DNA from 2 places in the Zoogloea sp. GW822-FHT05C07 genome. Region 1 is predicted to be linked to the other one. Evidence: predicted binding sites of a transcription regulator. Region 1 holds the regulator's gene; the other holds the start of a gene.

What was found. Region 1 encodes LexA, which represses DNA repair genes until DNA is damaged. Its sites were predicted from a motif close to ACTGTATNTANATACAGT; they were not measured.
Region 2: the regulator LexA is predicted to act here: its motif matches at 1,144-1,161, upstream of AC3QL2_RS17605 (ATP-dependent helicase).

What each region holds. Positions count from the first base shown of each region.
Region 1 covers NZ_CM179510.1:5,363,806-5,367,210, forward strand. The annotation lists gene AC3QL2_RS24525 (ABC transporter ATP-binding protein) at 1-236, opposite strand, end outside; gene AC3QL2_RS24530 (FKBP-type peptidyl-prolyl cis-trans isomerase) at 336-815, opposite strand; gene AC3QL2_RS24535 (peroxiredoxin) at 781-1,242, opposite strand; gene lexA (transcriptional repressor LexA) at 1,693-2,295, shown strand; gene imuA (translesion DNA synthesis-associated protein ImuA) at 2,321-3,082, shown strand; gene AC3QL2_RS24550 (Y-family DNA polymerase) at 3,018-3,405, shown strand, end outside.
Region 2 covers NZ_CM179510.1:3,799,094-3,802,498, reverse strand. The annotation lists gene AC3QL2_RS17610 (aminotransferase-like domain-containing protein) at 1-1,098, opposite strand, end outside; gene AC3QL2_RS17605 (ATP-dependent helicase) at 1,269-3,350, shown strand.

The DNA.
Region 1 (3,405 bases):
GCTTCGCCGCCGAGCCTGACGCTCCCGTTCGAGATCCGACCGCCGCTCGGCAATAGCCGCATGCAGGCCAGCGCGGTCATCGACTTGCCGCAGCCGGATTCACCGACCAGCGCCAGCGTACGTCCCGCCGCCACTTCGAAGCTGATGCCATCCACCGGGCGGACGCGCTTGCCGGCGTTCCCCAGTTCAACCTGCAGGCCATCCACCTGCAACAGCGCCTGATTGTCCGAGTCCAATCCATTCATTCCAAAAAAAACGGACCGCAAAGCGGCCCGTTCAGCGAGTACGGGTTGGCCGGCACCGGAATGCTTCCGGCCCGCCGACCACCGGGCTCATCAGTGGTGATGGCCGCCTTCGCCATGGACGTGGCCGTGGCCGATTTCTTCGGCGCTGGCCGCACGCACGCTCTTGACGGTGATGTCGAAGATCAGCGCGGTGCCGGCGAGGGGATGGTTGCCATCCACCACGACCTTGCCGTCGGCGATGTCGGTGATGCGGTAGACCATTTCGTCCTCACCATCTTCACCGACGCGCTCGAAGGACATGCCGACTTCGATGTTGTCGGGGAACAGGGTGGCGTCTTCCACCAGCACCAGTTCCTCGTCGTATTCGCCAAAGGCGTCTTCCGGCTGCAGCTTGACCTTCAGGTTGTCGCCACTGTTCTTGCCGTGCAGGGCTTCCTCGATCACGGTGAAGATGCCGTCGTAACCGCCGTGTATGTACACCAGCGGGTGCTGGCCGTCGTCGATCACGTTGCCATCCGGGTCGGTAACCTTGTAGTCAAGCGTGACGACCGTGTTCTTGGCGATTTCCATTTACATTCCTTGAGTTGAGTTGCTTTATCAGCTGGAAGACTTCGGCGGCATGGCCGCGCGGATTCACATCGTGCAGCACATGCTGCACCACCCCGTCGCTGGAGATGATGAAGGTCGAGCGACGCACGCTGCGCTTGGCGACCCCATCGACCACGGCCGACAGCCACACACCGTACAGGCGGCAGACCTCGCCATCCTCGTCGGACAGCAGCTCCACCGACAGGCCGTGCTGGTCGCGGAATTCGGCATGGGTCAGGCAATCGTCGGGACTGATGCCGATCACCATGCAGCTTTCCTGCTCGAAGTCGGCATCGTGGTCGCTGAAATCGATGGCCTGGCGCGTGCAGCCGGGAGTGTTGTCACGGGGATAAAAGTACAGGACTACGTGTCTGGAACCCAGCACCGACGCCAGATCGAACATCTCCATGTCAGCATCGGGCAGGGAAAAGAGCGGAGCGGGCGAGCCTTCGCAAGGCGTCGCCGGCGAGTCGGAGGATTCTAACCGAGCAGCGCTGAGAACTCTACCCGAAGCGTGTTGCGGGCCGACGAACATGGGCATCTCTCCTCCGGGGGCTGGGCTCTCGCGAACCCGTGCGGGTTGGGGTGAAATCTATCTATGTGGTGTGTCTTGTCTGCGAAATCTGTTGGCTGGTGTTCCGGATGCCAGCTTGCCACACCTGCCTCAATCAGGAGAAGGCATGCCCTTGAATGGATAGTCCACCGGGGGCGGCGGCTCAAGTCATTTGTGTCTACACACTGCAGTTTGTCACGCTTGCCGGGGCCCGGCTCCCGGCCGGTAAAGCACGCGCGAAGGCACGCGTGGCTTGCCATCCGCCGCAACCTGTATAAAATTACACAAGACTCACAGGAGCCCCCAATGTCCGACAATCTCACCCCCCGCCAACAGGAAATCCTCCAGCTGATCCGCGACACCGTGGAACAGGAAGGGCGTCCGCCGACCCGGGCCGAGATCTGCACCGCCTTCGGCTTCCGCTCCCCCAACGCGGCGGAAACCCATCTGCGCGCCCTGGCCGCCAAGGGCGCCATCTCCCTGGAAGAAGGCCGCGCCCGCGGCATCCGCCTGAAGGAAGGCCTCGGCCTGCCGCTGATCGGTCGGGTGGCTGCCGGCAGCCCCATCCTCGCCGCCGAGCATGTGCAGGGCCGCTACCAGGTGGATCCAGGCCTGTTCTCCCCGCGCGCCGATTATCTGCTGATGGTGCGCGGCCTCAGCATGCGCGACGCCGGCATCCTCGACGGCGACCTGCTGGCCGTCCATCGCACCACCGAGGTCCGGGACGGGCAGATCGTCGTCGCCCGCGTGGCGGACGAAGTCACCGTCAAGCGCCTGGCCCGCAAAGGCCCCATCGTCGAGCTGCTGCCGGCCAACCCGGACTTCGAACCCATCGTCGTGGACACCCGCAACGACCAGCTGGAAATCGAAGGCATCGCCGTCGGCCTGATCCGCAACGACAGCTTCTGACCCACCTGCCCGCCTGAGCCACGCCATGGCCGCATCCGCCTCCTCCCTCGACCAGCTGGTCTGGCGCGGCGACCAGCTGGCCACGCCGGCCTTGCCGGGACGGCCGACCGGCCATGCCGCACTCGACGCAGTCCTGCCCGGCGGCGGCTGGCCCCTCGCCGCGTTGAGCGAACTGCTGCTGCCGCGCAATGGCGTCGGCGAACTGGGGCTGCTGCTGCCGCTGCTGGCCAACGTGCCGGCCGGCCGCTGGGCGGCCTGCATCGCCCCGCCCGGCCTGCCCTATGCGCCAGCCCTGGCAGCAGTCGGCGTGCCCCTCGAACGCCTGCTCATCGTGCAGGCCGAAAGCCCGGCCCATGCCCGCTGGGCGGCCCGCCAGGCCCTCGACTCCCGCAGCTGCGAGGTGGTCCTGCTGTGGCTGGCCGATGCCGACATGGGCGCGCTGCGCCGCCTGCAACTGGCCGCCGAAGAAAGCGGCACACCGCTGATCCTGCTCCGCCCAGAAAGCGCGGCCCACCAACCTTCACCGGCCGTCCTGCGGCTGGCGCTCAGCCCCTGCCGCGGCGGCCTCGGGATCCGTATCCTGAAGCGCCGCGGGCCGCAACTGGCCGAGCCCCTGGCCCTCGAACTCCCATGGCCGGGTGGCGGCCCACGCCCCGACGGCGGCCTCGAATGCCCTTCGACGACAACGGGCGAACCGCAGCCCTCCTCCCCCTCCGGCAAGCATGCTCTGGTGCGCCCTTTACCTCCCCGATCTGCCCCTCCAGGTCTTCACGCGGGGGCGCAGTGAGGCCGCCCCGCTTGCGGTCCTCGATGGTCACCCTCGCCGGCGGGTGGTGGCCGCGGATCCGGCGGCAATGGCGCGCGGCGTGGAGCCAGGGCTTGGGCGGGCCAGCGCACTGGCCATAGCGCCGGAGCTGTGCCTGGTCGACCGGCAGCCCGCCCTCGAACACGCGGCGCAGATCGATATCGCCACCTGGGCCGGACGTTTCACCCCCGCCATCAGCCTCGACCCGCCCCACGCCATCCTGCTGGAAGTGGAAACCTGCCTGCGCCTGTTCGGCGGACTCGTTCCGCTGGGCCAGCAGATCACCAGAGGCATCGAGGAACTCG
Region 2 (3,405 bases), 1.6 Mb from region 1:
CAGGTGCTTCTCGTAGCCGCCGTGCTTCAGGTAATCCGCCAGCGCGATCTGTACCGGCACCGTCGTCGCCAGGCTCAGGGACAGCTTCTGGCGCTGGATCGCCGCCGCGTAGCGCCCCGCCGCCACCCAGCCGATGCGGTAGCCCGGTGCCAGGCACTTGGAGAAGGACGACACGTGCATGACGCGCCCGTTCGGGTCCACCGCCTTGGTGCACAGCGGCGCCTCGGCACCGAAGTGCAGCTCGGCATACACGTCGTCCTCGATCAGCGGCACGTCGTGGCGGTCGAGCAGCTCCACCAGCGCCTGCCGCCGCTCGTCCGGCACCCGCGCGCCGGTGGGGTTGGCGTAGTTGAGCATGAACAGGCAGGCCTTCACCGGATGGTGGCGCAGCGCGTCCTCCAGCGCCGGCAGGCTGACGCCCTCGCGCGGGTGGCTGGGGATCTCGATGACCTTCAGGCCCAGCCGCTCGGCGGCCTGCAGGCCGGCGTAGAAGGTCGGCGACTCGATGGCGATCAGGTCGCCCGGCCGCGTCACCGCCTGCAGGCACAGGTTCAGCCCTTCCATCGCACCGGAGGTGATGACGATCTCCTGCGGCGCCACCGACGCGCCGTGGGCCAGGTAGCGCAGGGCCAACTGGCGGCGCAGCTCGTCGTTGCCCGGCGGCAGGTCGGTGACGGTGGCCAGCGGATCGAGGTGACGGGCGGCGGCGGCCAGGCAGCGCCCCAGCTTGTCAAGGGGATACAGGTAGGGGCTGGGAAAACTGGAGCCGAGGGGCACCACCGCCGGGTCCTTGACGCTGTCGAGGATCTGGAAGATGAAGTCGCTGACCTCCAGCGCCGTCGAATGGCCGACCGGGTGGGTCATCTCCGGCTCGGCCAGGCGCTGGCCCAGACGCGCCCGCACGAAGTAGCCTGATTTGGGGCGCGCATCGACGAGGCCGCGGCTTTCCAGCAGCGCGTAGGCCTGGGTCACCGTCACCGGCGCGATACCGTGGCTCTTGCAGGCCTGGCGCACCGACGGCAGGCGGTCGCCGGGGCGCAACACGCCATCGGCGATCAGGCGGGCGGTCTGTTCGGCAAGATCCTGATAGAGACTCATGGGCCGGATGGTAGCAGGCCCGCCTGCACTTGCAGCCCCCACCAAGCTGTATACAATTACAGCCAAAGAGAGACCGCCATGCCCCTTCGCCCCTTCCCCGCCCGGCACCACAGCCCCCTCCACTCGTCCGCCAGTGTGGCCTTCCAGGCTGCCGCGGGGAGCGCGTCCCGGTGAGCGGCACCATCGACGCCGCCGTGCCCGCCTACCTGGACAGCCTCAACGAAGTCCAGCGCCAGGCCGCCACCCACGGCGTCGGCACGCCGGACGGCGACGGGCCGCTGCTGGTCATCGCCGGCGCCGGTTCGGGCAAGACCAACACCCTCGCCCACCGGGTCGCCCACCTGCTGGCCCACGGCGCCGACCCCAGCCGCATCCTGCTGCTGACCTTCTCCCGCCGCGCCGCCGACGAGCTGGCCCGGCGCGTGCAGCGCATCGCCGCCAAGGTCTCGCCGCGCCACGCCCAGCTGGCCGCCACCGGTTTTCCGTGGGCCGGCACCTTCCACAGCGTCGGTGCGCGGCTGCTGCGCGAATACGCCGGCGCCATCGGCCTCGACCCGGCCTTCACGATCCACGACCGGGAAGACTCGGCCGACCTGATGAACCTGGTCCGCCACGAGCTGGGCCTGTCGGCCAAGGGCAAGCGCTTCCCGCTGAAAGGCACCTGCCTGTCCATCTACTCCGCGGTGGTCAATACCCGCGCGCCGCTGACCGACGTGCTGCTGTCCACCTTCCCGTGGTGCGCCGAATGGGCCACCGAGCTGAAGGCCCTGTTCCGCGCCTACGTGGCCGCCAAGCAGGCTCAGCAGGTGCTCGACTACGACGACCTGCTGCTCTACTGGGCCCAGATGGTCGGCGTGCCCGAGCTGGCCGCCGACGTCGGCGGACGCTTCAGCCACGTGCTGGTGGACGAATACCAGGACACCAACCGCCTGCAGGCCGAGATCCTGCTCGCCCTCAAGCCGGACGGCCGCGGCCTCACCGTGGTCGGCGACGACGCCCAGTCCATCTACAGCTTCCGCGGCGCGACGATCCGCAACATCCTCGACTTCCCCGGCCACTTCGACCCGCCGGCCCGCCAGCTCACGCTGGACCGCAACTACCGCTCCACGCAGCCCATCCTGGCCGCCGCCAACGGCGTCATCGGCCAGGCCAAGGAGCGCTTCTGCAAGGACCTGTGGAGCGAGCGCGCCTCAGCCGAGAAGCCGCGGCTGATCAGCGTCCGCGACGAGGCCGACCAGGCCGCCGGCGTCGTCGAGCGCATCCTCGCCCGCCGGGAGGGCGGCCTCCGGCTCAAGGCCCAGGCGGTGCTGTTCCGCGCTGCCCACCACAGCGTGCGGCTGGAGATCGAGCTGACCCGCCGCAACATCCCCTTCGTGAAGTTCGGCGGGCTCAAGTTCCTAGAAGCCGCCCACGTCAAGGACGTGCTGGCGATCCTGCGCTGGGCGCAGAATCCCCGCGACCGGGTGTCCGGCTTCCGTGCCATTCAGTTGCTGCCCGGCTTGGGGCCAAAATCCGCCGGACGCATCCTCGACAACCTGCAGGCCGCCCCGCCGGGTTGCCTGCTGCTCGCCGAACAGCCGGTGCCCGACAGCGCCCGCCTGCACTGGCGGGAATTCGCCGCGCTGGTGGAAGGGCTGGCCGAGGCCGGCGCCTGGCCCACGCCCGTCGAGAAACTGGCCTTATGGTACGAAGGCCAGATGGAGCGCCTGTTCGAGGATTTCAGCGTGCGCCAGGCCGACATCCAGCAACTGGCGCGCATTGCCGCCACCTACCCGAGCCAGGAACGCTTCCTCACCGAGCTGACCCTCGACCCGCCCGACGCCACCAGCGACGAGTCCGGCAAGCCGCTGCTCGACGAGGACTACCTGATCCTGTCCACCATCCACTCGGCCAAGGGCCGCGAGTGGCCGGCGGTATCCCTGCTCAACACGGTGGACGGCTGCCTGCCGTCCGACCTGGCGACCGGCAGCGAACGGGAGATCGAGGAGGAGATGCGCCTGCTCTACGTGGCGATGACCCGCGCCAAGGACCATCTCGACCTCTACGTACCGCAGCGCTTCTACATCAGCGGCCAGTCCTCCACCGGCGACCGCCACGTGTACGCCAGCCGCACACGCTTCATCCCCAACCGCCTGCTCGACCACTTCGAGACCTGCACCTGGCCCGAGGCCACCCCCGACACGCCGGCCAAGGCCGAAACCCGCCAGGCAGCTGTGGATCTGGCGGCCCGCATGCGCTCGATGTGGGATTGACCCGCAAGATTGACCGGCGGCATTGACCGATACGGAGCACCCGCCTAGTCTCGAA